DNA from 2 places in the Verrucosispora sp. NA02020 genome. Region 2 is predicted to be linked to the other one. Evidence: riboswitches for the same ligand, from Rfam matches in the RefSeq annotation. Region 2 holds a riboswitch; the other holds the start of a gene.

Region 1 (13,248 bases), 490 kb from region 2:
GGTCGGCGCGGCCGGAGCAAGGCTCGGGGCGGTGACCGGCGCGGTCGGGGCGAGGCGGGGACGCCGACGGCGGCGGGTGGCACCGTGCCCGGTGCCGTACCCGATCAGCACGTTGCCCGAGCCGGCCCGCTCCTCCTCGCGGTAGACCGCGTGCCCGGCGGGCTCGGTCGCGCCGGCGGCACCGTCGGTGACCGGCGCGGCCACCGTGATCAACGGCTGGCCGACCGGACGCACCTCGCCCTCCGCGCCGTGCAGGGCCACCACCCGGCCGGCGTACGGGCAGGGCACGTCCACGACCGCCTTGGCGGTCTCCACCTCGACCACGGTCTGGTCCACGGTGACCACGTCACCCACCGCGACCCGCCACTGCACGATCTCCGCCTCGGCGAGCCCCTCACCGAGGTCAGGAAGGAAGAAGACTTGCTCGCTCATGCCGGCACTCCGCTCCGCTGCGTGCCGCCATGAGACTCCACCGCACCGCACCCGATGACTCGCTCGCTCCGCTCGCTCATGCCGGCACCTCGGCGAGCCAGCGGGAGTCCGGCTGGTCGTCCCACTGGAGGCGGGCCACCGCGTCCAGCACCCGGTCGACCGAGGGCAGGTGGGTGTGCTCCAGCATCGGCGCCGGGTACGGGATGTCCAGCCCGGAGACCCGCAGCACCGGCGCGTGCAGCGCGTGGAAGCAGCGTTCCTGCACCCGGGCGGCGATCTCCGCGCCGACTCCGGCGAAACCCTGTGCCTCCTGCACCACCACGCAGCGGCCGGTACGCCGGACCGAGTCGGCGATCGTGGCGTCGTCGAACGGCACGATGGTGCGTACGTCGACGACCTCCAGGTCCCAGCCCTCCTCGCGGGCGGCCTCGGCGGCCTCCAGCGCGACCGGCACCGCCGGCCCGTACGCGACCAGGGTGGCGTCCCGGCCAGGCCGACGGACCACCGCCCGGCCGAACGGAGCGGTCCGCGTCGGCAGGTCCGCCTCGGCGCTGGTGAAGTAGAGCTTCTTCGGCTCCATGAACACCACCGGGTCGGGGTCGTCGATCGCCTCCCGCAGCAGCGAGTACGCGTCGTCGACGGTCGCCGGGGTGACCACCTTCAGGCCCGGGGTGTGCGCGTAGTACGCCTCGGACGAGTCGCAGTGGTGCTCCACGCCGCCGATGCCACCCGCGTACGGCACACGGATCACCATCGGCACGCTCAGCGCGCCCCGGGTGCGGTTGCGCAGCTTCGCCACGTGCGAGGCGATCTGCTCGAACGCCGGGTACGCGAACGCGTCGAACTGCATCTCCACCACCGGACGCAGCCCGGACATCGCCAGTCCGACCGCGAAGCCGACGATGCCGGCCTCGGCCAGCGGGGTGTCGAAGCAGCGCTTGTCGCCGAAGCGGGCCTGTAGTCCGTCGGTGATCCGGAAGACGCCACCGAGTTGCCCGACGTCCTCGCCGAAGACGACGACCCGATCGTCCTCCAGCAGCGCGTCGGCGAGCGCCGCGTTGAGCGCCTTCGCCATGGTCATGGTGGCCATCAGGCGTCCTCCTCCTGCGCGGCGAGCTCGGCGCGGACCTGGTCGCGCTGTTCGACGAGCTGCGGGGTGGGCTGCGCGTAGACGTGGTCGAAGAGGGTGAGCGGGTCGACGGTGGGTTCGGCGTTCATCCGCTCGCGCAGCCCCGCCGCGTACTCCTCGGCCTCCTGCGCGACGGCGGCGACGGCGTCGTCGTCGAGGGCCTCACGGGAGCGCAGGTACGCCTCCAGCCGGGCCACCGGGTCGCGGTCCCGCCACGCCTCCACCTCGTCGGCGTCGCGGTAGCGCGTCGCGTCGTCGGCGTTGGTGTGCGGCTCCATCCGGTAGGTGTGCGCCTCGACCAGGAACGGCCCCTTGCCGGCGCGGGCGTGCGCCACCGCCTTCTCCAGCACGGCGAGCACGGCCACCGGGTCGTTGCCGTCGACCTGCTCGCTCGGCACGCCGTACCCGACGCCCTTGTAGGCCAGTGACGGGGCCGCGGTCTGGCGGGACAGCGGCACGCTGATCGCGTACCGGTTGTTCTGCACGAAGTAGACCACCGGGGCCTTGAACACGGCGGCGAAGTTGACCCCCTCGTGGAAGTCGCCCTCGCTGGTCGCGCCGTCACCGACGTAGACCAGTGCCACCGTGTCCCGCCCCTGGTAGGTCTCGCCGTAGGCCAGGCCGGCGGCGTGCACGCACTGGGTGGCGAGCGGGGTGCACTGCGGCGCGGTGCGGCGCACGGCCGGGTCGTACCCGCAGTGCCAGTCGCCGCGCAGCAGGGTGAGGACCTCGACCGGGTCGATGCCCCGCGCGGTCAGCGCCATCGACTCGCGGTAGGTCGGGAAGACCCAGTCGTCCTCGCGCAGCGCGAGGACCCCGCCGACCTGGCACGCCTCCTGCCCTCGCGAGGACGGGTAGACCGCGAGGCGGCCCTGCTTGGTCAGTGCGGTGGCCTGCGCGTCGAACCGGCGGCCGACGACCATCCGGCGGTACATCTCGCGCAGTGTCGCCACGGGTGGCTCGGGATAGTCGGCCCGGGACGGCAGCAGGGTGCCGTCCGGATTGAGCAGCCGGACCGGATCGGCCTGGGGAAGCAGGGCAGCGGCCGGGTCGGGCGCGGTCGGGGTGGCCGACCGGCGCTTCCGCGGGGTTGCCCTGCGGGCCGCCTGAGGGGTGGTCGTCACGGCGGAACCTCCTGGACGTGTGGTGGACCTATGCTCCTTTGGTCGGATGATTGACTCAAGATGGCCGGTGAAGGCGGGATGTATGGCACTGATGGGAGGCTCGGGTGAGCCAGGAGACCGCTGACACAGTGCCCCTGCGGGGTGGCACGGGACGAACGGCACCAGGGTTGGACGAGGTGGACCGGCGGATCCTGGACGAACTGACCCGGGACGGGCGGATCTCCGTCCGGACGCTCGCCGAGCGGGTGCACGTGTCCCGCACCAACGCGTACGCGCGCATGGAGCGACTGCTGCGCGACGGGGTGGTCACCGGGTTCGCCGCCCGGGTCGCGCCGGAGCCGGCCGGGTTGGGCACCTCGGCGTACATCGCCCTGACCATCCAGCAGAACACCTGGCGGGAGGTGTCGGCGGAGCTGGCCCGGGTGCGCTACGTCGAGCACGTGGCGCTGCTCAGCGGCGAACACGACGTACTCGCCCTGGTCCGGGCACCGGACAACGCCACCCTGCGGGACGTGGTGCTGGACCGGGTCCAGCGCATCTCCGGGGTGCTGTCCACCCGGAGCTGGCTGGTCTTCGAGGAGTACGACGGCGTCCGCAGCCCGTGGGCCTGACCGCCGCTCAGCGTTCCGGCGGCGCGGCCAGCCCCTCCCGGTCGGCCAGCTCCAGCAGCGGGTCCAGCGAGAACCGTGGCCCGTCCAGACCGGCGTGCGGGTCGCCCCGCTCCGCGAACCGGGCGGGCATGGTGGTCACGTCGAAGTCCCCCGGCCGTACGTCGTCCAGCTCGGCCCAGTCCAGCGGGGCGGAGACCAGCGCCGCAGGCGTCGGCCGGATCGAGTACGCCGAGGTCATCGTGTGGTCCCGGGCCATCTGGTTGTAGTCGACGAAGACCGGTCGGTCCCGCTGGTCACGCCACCAGGTGGTGGTGACCAGGTCCGGCCGGCGCCGCCGCATCTCGCCGCCGAGCGCCAGCACCGCCCGACGGCAGTCGCCGAAGCTCCACCGGGGCTCGATCGGGACGTACACGTGCAGGCCGCGCCCGCCGGTGGTCTTCGGAAACCCGGTCAGGCCCAGCTCGTCGAGGAAGCCACGCACCTCGTGCGCCACCGGGACGACCTGGTCGAACCCCACCCCGGGCAGCGGGTCCAGGTCGATCCGGAGCTGGTCCGGCCGCTCGACGTCGGCCCGGTTCACCGGCCACGGGTGGAACCGCAGTGTGCCCAGGTTGACCGCCCAGATCACCACCGCCAGTTCCCCCGGCGCGACCTCGTCGGCGCTGCGCCCGCTGGGGAACGTGATGTGGGCGGTGCCCACCCAGTCGGGCGCGCCCGCCGGCACGCGCTTCTGATAGAAGGCGTCGCCCCGGTTGTCCTGCCGGGTGGCGATCGTCGCCCCCTCGAACACGCCGCGCGGCCAGCGTTCGAGCATGGTCGGCCGGTCCTTGAGCGCGCGCAGGATGCCGTCGCCGACGGCGAGGAAGTAGCGCACCACGTCGAGCTTGGTCAGCCCGCGCTCCGGGAAGTACGGCTTGTCCGGGCTGGAGACGCGCACCGTCCGCCGCCCCACCTGGATCTCCTCGGCCGAGGTCGCCATCTGCCGAGCGTACGACGCGTACGGCCGGCGCGGTGGCGACCTCGCGGGGCCGGTCGGGACGGGTCCGACCCGGTGTGCGCGGGGCCGGAGAGCCCACCCGCTAGGATCGGCGGGGGCCGTGACTGGCGCGTCGAGATGGAGCACCATCGGGAAGCGGCCCCGTCATGAGGACGCACGCCGAGCGCCTGGGCCTTCCGCACGTCACCAGGAGGTCGCATGCCGCCGAACGCCGAATCCGCCGCTTTCCGCAGCGCGCTGGAGGTCATCCGCGCCGTCGAGCCCCGGGTGGCCGACGCCATCGGGGCGGAACTGGTCGACCAGCGCGAGTCGCTCAAGCTGATCGCCAGCGAGAACTACGCCTCGCCGGCCACCCTGCTGGCGATGGGCAACTGGTTCAGCGACAAGTACGCCGAGGGCACGGTGGGGCGCCGGTTCTACGCCGGCTGCCAGAACGTCGACACGGTCGAGGCGCTCGCCGCCGAGCACGCCCGGGAGCTGTTCGGCGCGTCGCACGCGTACGTGCAGCCGCACTCGGGCATCGACGCCAACCTGGTGGCGTTCTGGGCGATCCTGGCCGACCGGGTGGAGTCCCCTGCGCTCAAGCGGGCGCAGGCCCGGCACGTCAACGACCTCACCGAGCAGGACTGGTTCGCGCTCCGCCGGGAGCTGGGCGACCAGCGGATGCTCGGCATGTCGCTGGACGCCGGCGGCCACCTCACCCACGGCTTCCGGCCGAACATCTCCGGCAAGATGTTCGACCAGCGCAGCTACGGCACCGACCCGGCCACCGGGCTGGTCGACTACGACAGGGTCGCCGAGGCGGCCCGCGAGTTCCGGCCGCTGGTGCTGGTCGCCGGCTACTCGGCGTACCCGCGCAAGGTGAACTTCCGGATCATGCGGGAGATCGCCGACTCGGTCGGCGCCACCTTCATGGTGGACATGGCCCACTTCGCCGGTCTGGTCGCCGGCAAGGTCTTCACCGGCGACTTCGACCCGGTGCCGCACGCGCACATCGTCACCACCACCACGCACAAGTCACTGCGCGGCCCGCGCGGCGGCATGGTGCTCTGCGGCCCGGAGCTGGCCGACCAGGTGGACCGGGGCTGCCCGATGGTGCTCGGCGGGCCGCTGCCGCACGTGATGGCGGCCAAGGCGGTCGCGCTGGCCGAGGCGCGCCGCCCCGACTTCGCCGACTACGCCCAGCGGATCGTCGACAACGCCCAGGCGCTGGCCGACGGGCTGCTGCGTCGGGGTGCCACGCTGGTCACCGGCGGCACCGACAACCACCTGGTGCTCATCGACGTCACCGGCTACGGGCTGACCGGCCGGCAGGCCGAGCAGGCGCTGCTCGACTCGGGCATCGTGACCAACCGCAACGCGGTGCCGCAGGACGCCAACGGCGCCTGGTACACCTCCGGCATCCGGATCGGCACGCCCGCGTTGACCACGCGCGGGCTGGGCACGGCCGAGATGGACGGCACCGCCGAGCTGATCCACACGGTGCTCAGCCAGACCAGCGCCGGGGCGAACCCGGACGGCACCGCCTCCAAGGCCAAGTACGTGCTGGACCCGGCGCTGGCGGACAAGGTCAGCCGGCAGGCCGGCGAGTTGCTGGCCGGATTCCCGCTGTACCCGAACGTCGACCTGGGCTGACGACGCAGGCGCGTCGGGCCGGTGCACCGGCCCGACGCGCACCGGGACGATCAGGAGTAGTCGAACGTCCAGAGGAACCACTGGGCGCTCTGCGGGGCGTAGCTCTGCTCGCAGTACCACCAGTCCCATCGTCCCTCGGCGGCGCCGGTGAAGCCGTACGAGCGGCAGAAGTCGTAGCTGTAGTACACCCCGCGCAGCGTGCCGCCGGGCGGATCAGCCTGAGCCGGTGCCGCACCGACCACCAGAGCCGCGCCCACCGTGGCGAGCGCCGCCAGCGGCGCCAGGATCCTGCGTTTGCGCATGGTTACCCCCTGCAACAGACCGGCCGACGCGCATGCATCGACATCTGTCGACAAGCGTGACGACGCCCGGGACGCGCCGTCAACGCGTTCCCGGGCGGTGGTCGACCGACGGTGGAGTGGGCTCAGTTCAGTGGACGCTTGAGGTGGTATCGGTGCACCTCGGTGCTGCCCTGGACGTTGTTGACGTCCTCGGCGGCGGTGACCAGTTCCCAGCCTTCCCGGCCGTACCGGTTGAGGTGCGCCACGGCGGTGTCGCCGTACGCGGTGACGTCCTTACGCGATCCGTCCGGGCCGTACCAGACGAACGACACATGGAAATTGCGGCCCTGTCCCTGGTAACGGCGGACCAGCAGGGCGTACTCCCAGGCAACCATGCCGCCCATTATGACCGTCCACGCAGGAGCACGATACGGCGAAGGTCACCGTTCGCTTTCCGACGAACGCGGTGTGTCGCTGCCGAGAAGAACCCGGGCAATGGCCTCCGACACGCCGGGCGCGACCGGCGCGTGCCCACCGTCGATCCCGGCCGGGGCGTATGGTCGGGCGGTGGCGAGTTGGGATGACGTGCGTCGGATCGCGTTGAGCCTGCCGGAGACCGGTGAGCGCCCCTCCTACGACGGTCTGCCCGCCTGGACCGTACGGGACAAGTCGTTCGTGTGGGAGCGCCCGCTGCGCCGAGCCGACCTCGACGCGCTCGGACCGTCCGCGCCGACCGGCCCGATCCTCGGCGTACGGGTCGCCGACCTCGGCGTCAAGGAGGCACTGCTCGCGGACGACCCGGCCGTCTACCTGACGACGCCGCACCTCGACGGCTACCCGGCGGTGCTGGTGCGGCTGGACCGGATCGACGGGGCCGAACTGACCGAGATCATCACGGAGGCGTGGTTCGCCCGCGCGCCGAAGCGCCTCGCCGCCGCCCACCGCGCCACGACGGCACCACCCGACGCCTGACTCCGTCCCCGCCGGCCCCCGCCCGTCCCCGCTGGCCCCGCCCGTCCCCGCCGGCCCCCGCCCGTCCCCGCTGGCCCCGCCCGTCCCCGCCGATCATGGAGTTGTGGTAGGCGAAATGCCACGATTAGCGGCTTAAGTCAAGGCCCTAACTCCATGATCGGCGAGGTCGCAGACCGGCATCACCGGTGGTGAGTCTGGAGTGTGCCGGTCGGCGGCCTGGCGCTATCGCTTCTCGCAGGCGACGCCGTCCTTGTCACGGTCGAGTTTCGTGTTCGCCTTGTAGATCGCCGTCGAAACCTTGAAGTTCGTGACCGGCTTCGTCCTGCCGCGAACCTTGTCCCGCGCGCCTTTCTTGCCGACGCCATGCCGGTACTTCTTGTTCAGGGCGGTGCAGTTCTTGAACTTCGTTGGGGCAGCCTGCGCGGGTGACACCACGGCCACGGCACCCCCGGCCAGTGCCAAGGTGACGACGAGTGCCATCCGGACCAGTCTGGAAACCAATCCGTCCTCCATATCGGATAGTAGGTGGAGAAGGCACGCTACCGTCACATGAATCGGCACAGCGCCCTCCATCCGACTCGTCCGGCAGGGGCTTACGGCGGCACTTCGATCACCGTCCAGGCAGCACCTTCGACACAACGCCACCCAAGGTCTGACAGCTCGGATGACACCGAGCTGGTCACCGGCACAGATCTCCCAACGGCAGCCGGAGAAGCGCCCGCCTACCGAAGATCACGCTCGATCCGGGATCGAGTGGTATCCGAACGCGACGATGACCACTCGATCCCGGATCGAGCGTGATCTTGCGGTGGAGGCGGGAGCATGGGCCTGCTGAGGGCCCGGATGGGCCCGGGTGAAGCGGGTGGGCCCGGGTGAAGCGGGTGGGCCCGGGTTACCGTCGCATCACCCAGACCGGGATCGGGTCGGTCAGCGTGTCGACCAACTCCCAGCCGGCACGCCGGTAGATCTCCACGTTGACCGGGTTGCCGGTCTCCAGCACGGCGGGGAGCCCCGCCTCGGCGGCCCGCCGCAGCCCGGCACTCATCGCGGCACGCCCCAACCGGCGGCCCGCATGGGCCGGGTGGGTGCCGAGGATGCCCAGGTACCAGTGCGGATGGTGGGGCAGGACGGCACGCAGCGCCTGGTCGTAGGCGTGCACCCGGCGCAGCACGTCGTCGGGCAGGGCCGGGCGGCGGCCGTCGTCGAGGACGGCCGTGCCGGCCACCGGCGGCTCCCAGATGGCGGTCGCGGCACCCTGCTCGACCGTCCAGACGGTGCCCTTGACGACCTGCTTGTCGAAGAGGTGTCCGAAGAGGACGGCGGCCGACCGAGGGTAGGTCTCGTCGTCGGGGAAGAAGAAGCGCACCACGGGATCCGTGCGGAACGCGGCCACCAGGGCGTCGACCACCGGCGTCCGGTCCGCCGGGCTCGCGACGCTCACCTCGGGAGGATGCACGAGGTCGGACTCTAGCCGCCCGGGACCCGCCGCGCTGACCGGTCGACGGCGTGGCCCGGGGTACCGGGTCACGCCGTCGACCGGTGTCCGGCGGCGGAGCGGGACGCGTTCCGCCGGGTGGGCCGACTCAGTCGGCGGGCAGCCAGTCCTGCCAGACGTCCGGGTTGGCGTCGAGCCACTTCTTGGCCGCCTCGTCGTGGGACAACTCGTCGACCGTGAGGTAGCGGGCCACCTCGTTCTGGTGGGCGTTGGTCCACTGGAAGTTCTTGACCAGGTCGGCGGCCGGGTTGCCGGACTCGGCGAACTCCCGGTTGGCGATCTTGTCGAGGTCGTAGGGCTGGTAGTCGCAGGCCACCTTCTCCGGGTCCACGTCACAGCCCGGCGTGTAGGGCGGCAGCTTGACGTGCACCAGGTCGACCTCGGCGAGGAACCACTGCGGCGCGTAGAAGTAGCCGATCGCCGGCCGACGGTCGCGCTCCGCCTCCCGGAACGCCTCGATGAGCTTGTCCTCGCTGCCCACGGTGGTGACCGTGTAGTTAAGCTTCAGGTTGCGGATCAACGCCCGGTCGTTGGTCTCGTACGACGGGTCGCCGTTGAGCAGGACACCCCGACCGCCGGAGGTGGGCGTCCGGAACAGGTAGGCGTAGTCGTTGAGGTTCCGCCAGTTGGTGATGTTCGGGTGCTGCTCGACCAGCCACGGCGTCACGTACCAGCCGACGACGCCCTGGTTGCCGGTCATGCCGTGCTCGACGGCCTTGCGTTCCTCGTCGATGTACTTCTTCTTCAGGCCCTCGCGGCCCCAGTTCTCCAGGATGACGTCGGTGCTGCCGGCGGCGACCTCCTCCCAGGCCTCCTCCGCCGTGAGGTCCTTGACCACCACCGTGCAGTTGAGCCGGTTCTTGGCCAGGTAGCCGATCACCGCGAGGTTCGCCTCGTACCCGATCCACGGCAGGTTGGCCAGCGTCAGCGTGCCGCACTCGGTCCGCTCCGGCGGCCCCGGCGGCGCGATCCGGGGCTGGATGTCGGCCGCGCAGCCGGTCAGTGCCAGTGCGGCCACGCAGGCGAGGGCCACCGCCCTGGTCCACCCTGATCTCTGCATCGCTGCCTCTTCTCCTCTTCGTCGTTGCGCCCGGCCGAGGTGCCGGAGGGGCTGCGGTGCCGCCGGGGTGCCGTGCCGCAGGGGTGCTGCCGTCCGCTGGTCAGCGACCGACGCCGGCCCGCGCGAGGCGTTGCGCCAGCACCACCTCGGTGAGCGCGACGAGCACCTGCTTGACCGACTCCCGCTGACGCGCGTCGCACTCCACCAGCACCACGTCGTCCGCGACGCCGAGCGCCTCCCGCACCTCGGCCAGCGCGAAGCGGCGGGTCGCCTCGAACGTGTTGACGGCCAGCAGGAACGGAATGTGGTGGTCCTCGAAGTAGTCGATGGCCGGGAAGCAGTCCTCGATCCGCCGGGTGTCGATCAGCACGACCGCGCCCAGCGCGCCGTCCACCAGGTCGTCCCAGAGGAAGGCGAACCGGTCCTGTCCGGGCGTGCCGAACAGGTACATCAGCAGGGACTCGTCGAGACTGATCCGGCCGAAGTCCAGGGCCACGGTGGTGGTGGTCTTGCCGGCCACCACCGAGGTGTCGTCGACCCCCACCGAGACCTCGGTCAGGTCGGCCTCGGTGACGAGCGGCTCGATCTCCGACACCGCACCGACGAAGGTGGTCTTGCCGACGCCGAACCCCCCGCTCACCACGATCTTGACCGCGGTGGGTGTGGGCGGCTGGCTAGAGAGCGCGGACACGGTCCCTGATCCTCTCGATCATGGCGACGGAGAGCTCGCCCTGTTCCTCACGGCGCAGGTAGCCCTCGCTGAGCAGGTCTGCCACCAGCACCCGGGTGACGCCGAGCGGCACCCGCAGCGCCACCGCCAGGTCGGCCACGGTGATCGGCCGCTGGCACAACTCGACGATCCGGCGGGCCTCGAAACGCAGCGGCGCGGAGAGTGCCGCCGGTTGGGCGGAGAGCAGCGTCTCCACCCGCAGCCCGTCCTGGACCGGGCGGGTACGTCCACCGGTGAGCAGGAACGGGCGTACCGCCTCCGCGTCGGACGACTCCGGTGCGGGCGGCGGCGGCTCGGGAGCCGGGCCGACCGGTGCCGGTGCCGCGCTCCAGTACGGGATCATCCGCGGGTCGGGCAGCCGCGGTCCGGCACCGCTCACCGGGGCAGCACTCGTCTCGACTCGGAGATCAACGCCGGTGTCAGCATGGTGCCGAACCGGTCGGCCAGCAGCGAGATCTCGTAGCCGACCAGGCCCAGGTCGCAGTCGCCGTCGGCGAGCACCCCCAGGCAGCTGCCGTCGCTGATCGCCGACACCAGCAGGAAGCCGCGCCTCATCTCGATCATGATGAGTTTGAGGCCGTCGAAGTCGTACTTGCGGGAGGCGGTCCGGGCCAGGCTGGCCATGCTGGACACGATCGCGGCGAGCTGGTCGCCGGCACCCCGGTTGAGTCCGGTGGAGACGGCGATGAGCAACCCGTCGGACGAGACGGCGACCGCGTCGCGCACCCCGTCCGTCTGCCGGACGAAGTTCGCCAGCAGCCAGTTCAACTGGTGTGGATCGCTCTGGATGTCAACCTTCACGGGCCCCCCAAGGCTCGGTCGTGGTGTCGTCGCTGGACCGGGTCGGTGGTGTCGGCCGGTCGCCCTGGCTGCGGAGCGTCCCGGCCCGCAGCGCGGTCAACCGGTTCCGGATCTCCATCGGCGAGTCGTCCATGGCGGCCGGACGCGGTGCGGACGCGACCGGGTCGGCGGCCGGTGCGGGCGCCGTGACGCGCCGCTCACGGGGCAAGCGTTTGCGCAGCCCGTTGGTGGTGCGCTCCTCCACCGGGCCGACGGCGGACACCTCACCGGCGATGGTGGGCGGCCGACCGGCGACGGGCCGGTCGTGCCCGCGCGGCACGGCGGGGGCGACGTGGGAGGTGGACGGCGGCGCGTCGATGGCGGTCCGCGGGTTGACCCCGGCGATACCGACGGCCGGCGTCGGACGCGCGACGGGCACCGACGGCAGGACCGGCGGCGCGGCCGGTTCGGCGGCGGACCGGGAGGTGCTGGAGGTGACCGTGATGGCCGCCTGCGTGGTGCCGACCCCGTCCGCCCCGTCGTCCGGGGCGATCGCGTTCCGGTTGGTCAACACGGTGGCCGGCAGCATCACCCGGGCGGTCACCCCGGTCACCGGGGAGGGCGCGAGCTGGACGTCGATGCCCAGGTCGCGGGCGAGTTGACCGACCACGTGGTGGCCGAGGTAGCGGGTCGGGGCCGAGACGTAGTCGACCTCGCCACGCAGGCGGGCGTTGGCCTCGGCCATGTCCTCCGGCGACATGCCGATGCCCTGGTCGGTGATGGCCACGAGGTAGCCCTGCCCGCTGCGCCGGCCCTGGATCTCCACGTCGGAGTCCGGCGGCGAGAAGGTCAGCCCGTTCTCGACCAGCTCGGCGAGCATGTGGGCGACCGCGCTGACGTTGGCGCCGACCACCCAGGCGTCGTCGATGCGGCGGATCTGCACCCGCCGGTACTCCTCGACCTCGGAGATGGCGGCCCGGATCACGTCGGCGATCGCGAGTGGGCGGGTCCACTGGCGGGGACCGCCGGCCCCCACCAGGACCAGCAGGCTCTCCGCGTTCCGGCGCATGCGGGTGGCGAGGTGGTCCAGTTCGAAGAGGTTGGCCAGCCCGGCCGGGTCGGTCTCCTCCCGTTCGAGCTTGGTGATGAAGCTGAGCTGACGGCGGAGCAGGTTCTGGTTGCGTCGGCCCAGGTTGGCCAGCGACTCGGTGGTGCTGCGACGCAGCACCGCCTGCTCGGTGGCGAGGCGGAAGGCCACCGCCTGGACCTGGTCGAGGGCACCGGCCACCGAGCGGACCTCGGTGCTGGATCGGGCCGGCACCTGGACCGGGTCCGGTGCCCGGGGTTCGCTCTCCTCGGTGCCGTCCTGGAGCTGCCGCACGGCGGCGGGCAGCCGGTTGGCCGCGAGGTCACGCGCCTCGGCGGCCAGCTTCGCCAATGGGCGGGTGATCGACCGGGAGGCGAGCACCAGCAGACCCACCGCACCGGCGAGGAAGAACGTCACCAACGCGCCGAGCACGAAGAGACGCTGGGTCGACTCGCCCTGCCGTTCCGCGGCCCGTGCCTCGATCTCCGCGCCGACGTACTCCTGCATGTGGCGCATGCCGTCCAGCACGGTGGTCAGGGCCGACCACCACGCCTGCGGGTTGACCTGCACCCGACGGCCGTCGGCGGAGTCGAGCGCGACCTGCTCGAAGAAGCCGGCCACCCGGGCGGCGCCGGTGTCCAGCACCCAGTCGTTGGCGGCCCGCTGGCTCGGGGTGGCCCGCTCCTCGAAGTCGGCCAGCGCCGTGTCGCGGGTCGCGCGCATCTCGGCGAACTGGAGGAACTCGCCGTCGGCGAAGCCACCGGCGGAGAAGACCCCGTTGAGGAACGCGCGCTGCTGGGCGGTGCTCTCCTTGATCCGGCTCAACGCGGTCAGGGTCGCCACGTGCCGTTGCAGTTGCGGGTCCTCGGCCTGGTCCAGGTCGTAGTCGAGGCGGTTCAGGGCGGCGATGCGCTC
Region 2 (9,762 bases):
GCGATGGCGGCGGTGGGGTCGAAGTCGGGGTCGGGGTTGGCGAGTTGGTTGTTGAGGAGGCCGTCGAGGAGGGCGAGCAGGAGCCGTAGGGCGGTGGTGGGGTGGCGGGCGCCGAGTGCGGCGAGCAGGGGTGTGGCCCAGGCGGCGAGGTCGTGTTGGCGTTGGGCGATCTGGTGTTGCAGGGCGGGGTGGTGGGCGGCTTCGGCGAAGATCGCGAGGCGGGCGAGGGTGAGGGCGCGGTGGGTGGTGGTGAGGTCGTGGGCGAGGGCGCCGAGGGCGGTGGTGAAGGTGTCGGGGTCGATGTGGTCGAGGGTGCCGGCGAGGTGGTTCCAGCCGGTGGTTTCGAGGTCGAGGATGCGGGTGAGGACGCCGGCGATGAGGGCTTCGCGGGTGCGGTAGCGGTTGGAGGTGGAGCCGGTGGGGAGTTCGGCCTGGTCGTCGACGGCGCGGTGGGTGAGATGGCGGGGGCCGCGGGTGCCGAGGACGGCGATGGCGGCGTCGAGGAGGCGTTGTTGGCGGGCGTCCACGGAGGTGAGACTACAGCAGTAGTGGCTGCGACTACATCTGTAGTACGGTCGGGTGATGCGAGGATCAGCGGCTGTCATCGGAGGCGGCGTGGGTGGGCTGGCGGTGGCGGTGGGACTGCTGCGCGCCGGGTGGACGGTGTCGGTGTTCGAGCGGGCGGCGGGGCTGCCCGGGACGGGTACCGGGTTGGGGATCTGGCCGTCGGCGTTGCGGGCGTTGGATCGGCTCGGTGTGGGTGCGCTCGCGCGGGAACGGGGTCGGGAGCAGCCGGACGGGGCGATGCGTCGCCCGGACGGGACGGTGATCGCCCGGTTGGACGTGGGGCGGATCCGTCGGCGGCACGGTGAGGGGGTGCTGCTGCTGTCCCGGCCGGCGTTGCTGGGTCTGTTGGCGGAGGCGTTGCCGGCGGGCACGGTGCGTTTCGGGGCGCCGGTGGCGGGTCCGGCCGAGCTGGGTGACGGGTACGACGTGGTGGTGGGCGCGGACGGGATCCGCAGCGCGACCCGGGTGGCGATGTTCGGTGATCGGTTCCCGCTGCGGTACTCGGGGGTGACGGCGTGGCGTGGCACGGTGCCGTTGGAGGTGGCCTCCGGTGGGGAGACGTGGGGTCCGGGGCGCAAGTTCGGGGTGACGCCGCAGGGTCCCGGGGTGGCGAACTGGTACGCGGCGGTGGCGGCGCCGGAGGGTTTCCGGCCGCCGGAGGGTGATCTGGCGGCGTTGCGGGGGTGGTTCGGTGACTGGCACGACCCGGTGCCGGCGGTGCTGGATCGCGTCGACGTGGCCGGGATGTTGCATCACGACGTGCACTATCTGTCGCCGGTGCCGACGTACGTGCGGGGGCGGTGGGTGTTGCTGGGCGACGCGGCGCACGCGATGACGCCGGATCTGGGGCAGGGTGCCTGTCAGGCGTTGATCGACGCGGTGGCGTTGTCGGAGGCGTTGGCGGTGGAGTCGGACGTGTCGGCGGCGTTGGCCCGCTACGACGGGGTGCGGCGGGTGCCGACGCAGCGGATGGCGGCGATGGCGGTGCGGGCGGGACGGTTGGCGCAGGTGCGGCGGTTCACCGGGGTGCGGGACGTGGCGTTGCGGTGGGCGTTGGCGTTCGGTCCCCCGGGCTGACGGTGGTGGTCGCGGCGTCGGGTGTGGAAGGCTACGGGTGACGCGACTGGCGGCACCGGGGATGGATAGGACCATCGGGGAGCTCGTCGTGGGGGTCGTCCGCCTGGGCCTCCACGATCGAGGTGAGCCATGTCCACGACGTCGACGACGGCCCGGTTGTTGCCTGGTGGGCCGGTGGCGGAGCAGGTTCTGGTCGAGGTGGCCGAGGGTGTGGCGGCGTTGCGGGCGGCGGGGGTGACTCCGGCGTTGGCGACGGTGCTGGTGGGTGACGACAAGGCGAGCGCCGGTTACATCCGGATCAAGCAGCGGCAGGCGGCGGAGTTGGGCTTCGCGTCGCCGCACGTGCGGTTGCCGGGGTCGGCGTCGCAGGCGGATCTGCACGCGGTGGTGGCGGATCTGAACGCGGACCGGGGTGTGCACGGGGTGGTGGTGCAGCATCCGGTGCCGGGTGGGTTGGACTACGACCGGGCGTTGCAGGTGCTGGACCCGGAGAAGGACGTGGACGGGATGCATCCGGTGAACGTGGGGCGGTTGGCGCTCGGGCTGCCGGGGCCGGTGCCGTGTACGCCGGCGGGTGTGGAGGCGTTGTTGGCGTTCCACGGGGTGCCGGTGGCGGGTCGGGAGGTGGTGGTGTTGGGGCGCGGGGCGACGTTGGGGCGTCCGTTGGCGCTGTTGTTGGCGCAGAAGCGGCCGACGGCGAACGCGGCGGTGACGGTGGTGCACACGGGGGTGCCGGACTGGCCTCGGTATACGCGGCGGGCGGAGATCCTGGTGGCGGCGGCGGGGGTGCCCGGGATCGTGCGGCCGGATCATGTGCGGCCGGGTGCGGTGGTGGTGGGTGGTGGGGTGCGGTATGCGGGGCGCCGGTTGTTGCCGGATGTGGATCCGTCGTGTGGGCGGGTGGCGGGGGCGATCACGCCGCGGGTCGGTGGGGTGGGTCCGGTGACGGTGGCGATGCTGTTCCGTAACGCGGTGCGGGCGGCGGCGAGGTCAGCCGAGGTCGACCAGGAGGGGTCGGTGGTCGGAGATGGTGGCCAGCGGGGTCTGCACGGCGGTGACCGGTGGTAGGCGGTGCAGGTCCTGTCGGTCGGCGAGGATGTGGTCGAGTTGGACGCGGGGTTGCCCGGCGGGGTAGGTGGGGCGGCGGCCCAGGGGGTGCCAGCGGGACACCAGGCGGGTGGCCCAGGTGGGCAGGTTGAGGTCGCCGAGCAGGATGCGGGGTGCGGGCAGGGCGCGTAGGACGCGGACGGCCTGGCGGAGTTGGCGGATGTTCCAGCCGGGCACGAAGGACAGGTGGGTGGCGGCGACGGTGAGGGGCCCGTGCGGGGTGTCCAGGACGGCGGCGAGGACGACGCGGGGTTCGTCGTGCAGCAGGATGAGGCCGCCGCGGGGGCCGGGTGCGTAGACCGGGGACCGTACGGGTGCCGGGCGTAGGCGGGTGACGTGCCAGCTGCTGACGGGGTGGCGGGAGATCAGGCCGACGCCGTAGCAGGGTTCGCCGTGGCCGTCGCCGTCGTGGGTGAGGGGGCGGAACGCTTCGCCGGGGGTGCCGACGACGGCGGCGGCGAAGCGGTGTTCGGTGGCGCCGAGGGCCTGGGCGGCGATGGCGGTGAGGTCGTGGTTGCCGCTGCGGGACTGGTCGCGGTCGACTTCCTGGAGGGCGAGGACGTCGGCGTCGAGGGCGGTGACGGCGGCGGCGAGGCGGGCGGGGTCGACGAGGCCGTCGGTCAGGGACCGGCCGTGCAGCAGGTTGAACGTGGCCAGGCGCACCGTGTCACCTTATCGACGCCGTGGCACAGTTGCCCGATGCTGCGGGTGTTGTTCTGTTCGGTGCTGGTGTTCGTGGCGGTGGGTGCGGTCGGGGTGTGGTTGCGGCGGCGTCGGGGCCGGTGAGGCTGGCCACAGGTGGCGGCGTCGGTCGTCTCGGGGTGGGAAGAATGCCGCCGTGGATCTGGATCCGTCGACTGTCGCGCTGCTGCTGACCGCTGCCGTGTTGGCCGGTTGGGTGGACGCGGTGGTGGGTGGCGGCGGGTTGTTGTTGTTGCCGGCGTTGTTGGTGGCGGCGCCGGGGATGCCGCCGGCGACGGCGTTGGGCACGAACAAGTTGGCGGCGATCGCGGGGACGTCGGCGGCGGCGGTGACGTATGCGCGGCGTACTCGTGTCGACTGGGCGGTGGTGGGGCCGGCGGCGGTTCTGGCGGTGTTGTGCGCGGGGGTGGGTGCGGCGTTGGCGGGGGCGGTGCCGCCGTCGGCGTACCGGCCGGTGGTGTTGGTGGTGTTGGTGGCGGTGGCGGTGTTCGTGGTGGCGCGGCCGAGGTTGGGGGTGTCGGCGTCGCCGGGGCGGCGTACCCGGGTGCGGGTCGTGGTGGCGGTGCTGGTGGCGGGGGTGGGTATCGCGTTGTACGACGGGTTGATCGGGCCGGGTACGGGCACGTTCCTGGTGGTGGCGTTCACGGCCCTGGTGGGGGCGGATTTTCTGCACGGGTCGGCGATGGCGAAGGTGGTGAACGCGGGGACGAACGCGGGGGCGTTGGCGGTGTTCGCGGTGACGGGGCATGTGTGGTGGCTGTTGGGTGCGGCGATGGCGGTGTGCAACGTCGTGGGCGCGATGGTGGGTGCGCGGATGGCGTTGCGGCGGGGTGCGGGGTTCGTGCGGGGGGTGTTGTTGCTGGTGGTGGTGGCGTTGGTGGCGAAGTTGGGCTACGACCAGTGGCGGGCGGGGTGAGCGGCGCGACGCGGCGCGTGTGATCATCGGCGGGTGTCGGTGCGCGCGGAACACGACCGGGCCGTCCTGGCGGGTCTGTTGGGGCGGGATCCTCGGCTGCACGCGTACGAGTTGGGTGATCTGGACGATTTCTTCTGGCCGTACACGTCGTGGTTTCGGCGTGGGGACGCGGTGGTGTTGCTGTATCACGGTGCGGTGTCGCCGACGTTGGTGGCGTTGACGCGGCCGGGCGGGGTGGCGGCGGTGTCGGCGTTGCTGGGTGAGGTGGTGCCGGTGTTGCCGGCCCGGTTGGAGGCGCACCTGTCCCCCGGTGTGGAGGTGGCGTTGGCGGGGGCGTTCGAGGTGACGTCGTCGGGGACGCATCTGAAGATGGCGTGGACGGATCCTTCCCGCGCGGTGGGGGTGTCGCCGGCGGGGGTGGTGTTGGGGCGGGCGGATCTGCCTCGGCTGCGGGAGTTGTACGCGGTCGCGTATCCGGGGAACTGGTTCGACGCGCGGATGGTGGACACCGGCCGGTACGTGGGGGTCAGTGACGGTGAGCTGTTGGTGGCGGTGGCGGGGGTGCATGTCTTCTCCCCCACGTATCGGGTCGCGGCGATCGGGAACGTGACGACGCGGCCGGGGTGGCGGGGTCGGGGGTTGGCGGCGGCGGTGGTGACGCGGCTGTGCGAGGTGTTACGGGCCGACGTGGACCATGTGACGTTGAACGTGAAGGCCGACAACGGGGCGGCGGTGCGGTTGTACGGGCGGTTGGGGTTCACCCGGGTGGCCGAGTACGGCGAGTTCCGGCTGCGCGCCGGTGGCCGCTGATTGTCGGTGGCGGTGGTGCCCGGTGGCCGGGATGATGACGCGCGTGTCTCAGGTGATTCTGCGTACCGCGCGGTTGGTGTTGGCGCCGTTGGCGGATGTGCATCTGCCTGATGAGGTGGCGTTGGACGCCGACGCGGAGGTGATGCGGTTCCTGGGGCCGGTGCGGTCGGCGGCGGAGGTGGCGCGGTGGCACCGGGAGCGGTTGGCGGTGGCGCGGCGGTCGCCGGGGTTGGGGTTCTGGGCGGGGTCGGTGGACGGTGAGTTCGTCGGGTGGTGGCTGTTGGAGCCGCCGTCGCGGGCCGATCAGGGGCCGGTGACGGGTCAGGCCGAGTTGGGGTACCGGTTGGCGCGGCGGTTCTGGCGTCGGGGTCTGGCGTCGGAGGGGGCCCGGGAGTTGATTCGGTACGGTTTCGCCGACCTGGGGTTGTCGCGGATCTTCGCCGAGACGATGGCGGTCAACGTGGGGTCGCGGGCGACGATGGCGGCGGTGGGGATGCGTCACGTGCGGACGTTGCACCTGCCGTGGCCGGATCCGTTGCCGGGTGCGCAGGCCGGTGAGGTGGAGTATGCGATCACCCGGGACGAGTGGGTGGCGGGTGGGTCAGGCGCGGCGGGGTGAGTCGAAGCGGCCGGCGCGGATCTCCCGCAGGGCGCGGCGGCGGACGTCGCCGCGCAGGGTGTCGACGTAGAGGCGGCCGGCGAGGTGGTCGGTCTCGTGTTGCAGGGCGCGGGCGAGGAATCCGCTGCCGGCGATGGTGAGGGGTTCGCCGTGCTGGTCGTAGCCGTGTGCGGTGGCGTGCAGGGCGCGGGGGGTCGGGAAGTACAGGCCGGGGATGGACAGGCAGCCCTCGTCGTCGTCCTGTAGGTCGTCGGAGAGTTCGAGGGTGGGGTTGATCATGTGGCCGCGGTGGCCGTCGGCGTCGTAGACGAACACCTGGGCGTTGACGCCGATCTGGGGTGCGGCGACGCCGGCGCGGCCGGGTGCGCCGAGCAGGGTGTCCATCAGGTCGGTGACCAGGGCGCGTAGGTCGGCGTCGAAGCTGGTGACGGGTTCGCTGGGGGTGCGTAGCACCGGGTCGCCGATGATTCGGATGTCCCGCATGGTCATGTCGGCAAGGTTATCGGTCGGTGGTGCCGGTGGTGGGGCGGCCGGGGCGGTCGGGTCGGGGCGGGTCGAGGGTGGCGCGGACCGGGGCGGTCTTGGCGGCGGCTTCGGCGACTTCGGCGTGCGGGTCGCTGTCCCAGGTGATGCCGCCGCCGGCCCAGACGTGCAGGGCGTGGCGGTCGGTGGCGGCGGTGCGGATGGTCAGGCCGAGGTCGAGGTGGTCGGGGCCGATCCAGCCGAGGGCGCCCATGCCGGCGCCGCGGCCGACGGGTTCGAGGGCGGCGATGTGGTGCAGGGCGGCGAGTTTGGGGGCGCCGGTGACGGAGCCGCCGGGGCAGACGGCGCGGAGCAGGTCGGCCAGGCCGAGTCCGTCGGCGACGTCGGCGCGGACGGTGGATTCGGCCTGCCACAGGTCGCACCAGCGGCGTACGGCGAACAGGTCGTCGACGCGGACGGTGCCGGTGCGGGCGACGCGGGCCAGGTCGTTGCGTTCCAGGTCGACGATCATGATGTGTTCGGCGCGTTCCTTGGCGGAGGTGAGCAGGTCGGCGCGGCCGGCGGCGGTGGCGGGGCGGGTGCCTTTGATAGGGCGGGTGGTCAGGGTGCCGGCGCGGACCTCGACGAGGGTTTCGGGGCTGGCGCAGCCGATGGCCCAGCCGTCGCCGGTGAGGACGCCGCCGTAGCGGGCGCCGGGGAGGCGGCCGAGGCGGGCCAGGGCGGGCCGGGGGTCGCCGCGGTAGGGGGCGGCGGCGTGGCCGACGACGTTGACCTGGTAGACGTCGCCGTGGCCGATGGCGGTGCGGACGGCGCGGACGGCGTCGGCGTGTTCCTCGGGGGTCCAGCTCTCGGTCCACGGGCCGCGCCACCACGTCCCGCTGGTGGTGGGGGTGGTGGGGGTGTCGGTGTGGCCGTAGACGACGACGGCGATCTCGGGCAGGTCGGCGGGGTTGGCGGCGCCGGGGGTGCCGCCGGCGAGCAGGGCGCCGGCGGCGGCGGAGACGTAGAGGGCGGCGCCGCAGACGGGGTCGTCGGGGTGGTGGGGGCGGGTGGGGCGGGCCAGGTCGTGTCGGGGCAGGCCGTGGGCGGCGAGGAAGTCCTCGACGGCGGTGGCGGGGTCGCCGCCGTCGGTGGGGTGCCACTGCCAGCGGGCGCGTTCGACGCGGCGGCCCCGGCAGGGTGGGGGCGCGGCCGGGGGGTCGTACGGTGACGGATCGACCACCGTCTGTGGGAGCGCTTCCACAACGTCTGGTTGGTGGTGGCTCATCCGTTCAGCGGATTTCCCACGGACCACGCACACTTCCGCTCGATGCACCATGCGTTTGCTTGGTACTGTGCGTCACTGGTCATGTGAACCATGACACAGTGCCCCCACAGTCCGGAGAACCCGATGTGCCAGCACCAACCCACCTGTCCCTCCGCCGAAGCCACCGACCGGGAAGCTGCCAAGGTCATCGCCTGCTTCCGTGAACAGGGCTGGAGCCTGCTCTGCAACGGCGTCATCGTTTTCGAGGACACCGGCGAGCTGCTGCCCGACGGCAGCAGCATCGCACCGCACCGCGGCCCCGCCCGACACGCCCTCGCCGCCTGACCTGGTCACGATCCGTCACGACTCTTCCCGCGTCGACCCAGGCTAGTCCCCACCAGGGGGGCCGTCACGACCAGGTCGACGCGACGCCGGGGCGGCAGCGACCGCCCCGGCGCGGCTGCCGTCAGCTCTCGTACGCCTGCGGCGACGGACATGAGCAGACCAGATTCCGGTCGCCGTACCCGCCGTCGACCCGACGCACCGGCGGCCAGTACTTCCCCGCCCGGTCCACGCCGCCCGGGTAGCCGGCCACCGACCTCGGGTACGCGTGCGGCCACTCGTCACCGGCCACCATCGCCGCCGTGTGCGGCGCGTTCGCCAGGGGGTTGTCCCCGGCCGGCCAGCGTCCCGCCGCCACCTCGTCGATCTCCGCCCGGATGGCGATCATCGCGTCGCAGAACCGGTCCAGCTCGGCCAGGTCCTCGCTCTCGGTCGGCTCCACCATCAGCGTCCCCGCCACCGGGAACGACATCGTCGGCGCGTGGAACCCGTAGTCGATCAACCGCTTGGCCACGTCGTCGACACTCACACCGGTCGTCTTCGTCAACGGCCGCAGGTCCAGGATGCACTCGTGGGCCACCAGGCCCTTGTTGCCCGCGTACAGCACCGGGAAGTGCTCCCGCAGCCGCACCGCCACGTAGTTGGCCGCCAGCACCGCCACCCCGGTGGCGCGGGCCAGCCCGTCGGCACCCATCATCCGCAGGTACACCCACGGGATCGGCAGGATGCCCGCCGACCCGTACCGGGCCGCCGAGATCGCCGGCCGCCCGTCCACCGGCGCGCCACCGGGGTCACCGGGCAGGAACGGCGCCAGGTGCGCGCGCACCGCCACCGGACCCACCCCGGGGCCACCGCCGCCGTGCGGGATGCAGAACGTCTTGTGCAGGTTCAGGTGCGACACGTCGGCCCCGAACCGGCCCGGCTTGGCGAACCCGACCAGCGCGTTGAGGTTCGCGCCGTCGACGTACACCTGACCGCCGGCGTCGTGCACCTTCGCGCACAGCGACGCGATGCCCGTCTCGTACACGCCGTGCGTCGACGGGTACGTCACCATGATCGCCGCCAGGGCGTCCCGGTGCCGGTCGATCTTGGCGTCCAGGTCGACCAGGTCGACGTTGCCGTCGTCGTCGCAGCCGACCACCACCACCCGCATCCCGGCCATCACCGCGCTCGCGGCGTTCGTGCCGTGCGCCGACGACGGGATCAGACACACGTCCCGGTGCCCCTCACCCCGGTCACGGTGGTACGCGCGGATCGCCAGCAGCCCGGCCAACTCCCCCTGCGACCCGGCGTTGGGCTGCACACTGACCGCGTCGTAGCCGGTCACCTCGGCCAGCCACCCCTCCAACTGGCCGATCATCTCCCGGTAGCCGGCGGTCTGCTCCGCCGGGGCGAACGGGTGGATGTGGGCGAACTCCGCCCAGCTCACCGGCTCCATCTCGGTGGTGGCGTTGAGTTTCATCGTGCACGACCCCAGCGGGATCATGCCCCGGTCCAGCGCGTAGTCGAAGTCGGCCAGCCGCCGCAGGTACCGCAGCATCGCCGTCTCCGAGTGGTGCGACCGGAACACCGGGTGGGTGAGGACCTCGTCGGTACGCCGCAACGCGTCCGGTAGCGCCGCCGTCACCGCGCCGTCGACACCGTCGACGCCGAACGCCGCCCACACCGCCGCCACGTGCTCCCGCGTGGTGGTCTCGTCGCACGAGATCCCCACCCGGTCGTCGTCGACCAGCCGCAGGTTCACCCCGCGCGCCGCCGCGTCGGCCACCACCTGAGCGGCGCGCCCCGGCACCGTCGCCGTGACCGTGTCGAAGAACGGCACGTCGGCCACGTCCACACCACCGGCCCGCAGGCCCGCGGCCAGCCGCACCGCCGTCTCGTGGGTGCGCGTCG

The links. Region 2 has a riboswitch for ZMP and ZTP ahead of HUT12_RS18210 (bifunctional 5,10-methylenetetrahydrofolate dehydrogenase/5,10-methenyltetrahydrofolate cyclohydrolase). Riboswitches for the same ligand answer to the same signal wherever they lie in the genome.
Region 1: linked by a shared signal. The riboswitch ahead of HUT12_RS20525 (glycine hydroxymethyltransferase) and the one ahead of HUT12_RS18210 (bifunctional 5,10-methylenetetrahydrofolate dehydrogenase/5,10-methenyltetrahydrofolate cyclohydrolase) in region 2 are both predicted to bind ZMP and ZTP.

The regions. Positions count from the first base shown of each region.
Region 1 is NZ_CP054923.1:4,699,006-4,712,253, forward strand. Features, by position in the region: gene HUT12_RS20500 (dihydrolipoamide acetyltransferase family protein) at 1-432, opposite strand, end outside; gene HUT12_RS20505 (alpha-ketoacid dehydrogenase subunit beta) at 509-1,522, opposite strand; gene pdhA (pyruvate dehydrogenase (acetyl-transferring) E1 component subunit alpha) at 1,522-2,685, opposite strand; gene HUT12_RS20515 (Lrp/AsnC family transcriptional regulator) at 2,862-3,296, shown strand; gene HUT12_RS20520 (DNA polymerase domain-containing protein) at 3,304-4,275, opposite strand; ZMP/ZTP riboswitch at 4,384-4,473, shown strand; gene HUT12_RS20525 (glycine hydroxymethyltransferase) at 4,492-5,928, shown strand; gene HUT12_RS20530 (hypothetical protein) at 5,979-6,230, opposite strand; gene HUT12_RS20535 (hypothetical protein) at 6,353-6,613, opposite strand; gene HUT12_RS20540 (MmcQ/YjbR family DNA-binding protein) at 6,777-7,181, shown strand; gene HUT12_RS20545 (excalibur calcium-binding domain-containing protein) at 7,404-7,661, opposite strand; gene HUT12_RS20550 (GNAT family N-acetyltransferase) at 8,074-8,637, opposite strand; gene HUT12_RS20555 (glycine betaine ABC transporter substrate-binding protein) at 8,765-9,736, opposite strand; gene HUT12_RS20560 (ATP/GTP-binding protein) at 9,837-10,427, opposite strand; gene HUT12_RS20565 (DUF742 domain-containing protein) at 10,411-10,845, opposite strand; gene HUT12_RS20570 (roadblock/LC7 domain-containing protein) at 10,842-11,267, opposite strand; gene HUT12_RS20575 (nitrate- and nitrite sensing domain-containing protein) at 11,257-13,248, opposite strand, start outside.
Region 2 is NZ_CP054923.1:4,206,566-4,216,327, forward strand. Features, by position in the region: gene HUT12_RS18200 (TetR/AcrR family transcriptional regulator) at 1-527, opposite strand, end outside; gene HUT12_RS18205 (FAD-dependent monooxygenase) at 583-1,644, shown strand; ZMP/ZTP riboswitch at 1,677-1,760, shown strand; gene HUT12_RS18210 (bifunctional 5,10-methylenetetrahydrofolate dehydrogenase/5,10-methenyltetrahydrofolate cyclohydrolase) at 1,774-2,712, shown strand; gene HUT12_RS18215 (endonuclease/exonuclease/phosphatase family protein) at 2,635-3,414, opposite strand; gene HUT12_RS18220 (TSUP family transporter) at 3,590-4,369, shown strand; gene HUT12_RS18225 (GNAT family N-acetyltransferase) at 4,403-5,179, shown strand; gene HUT12_RS18230 (GNAT family N-acetyltransferase) at 5,214-5,798, shown strand; gene def (peptide deformylase) at 5,781-6,287, opposite strand; gene HUT12_RS18240 (chorismate-binding protein) at 6,298-7,575, opposite strand; gene HUT12_RS18245 (DUF5999 family protein) at 7,672-7,872, shown strand; gene gcvP (aminomethyl-transferring glycine dehydrogenase) at 7,994-9,762, opposite strand, start outside.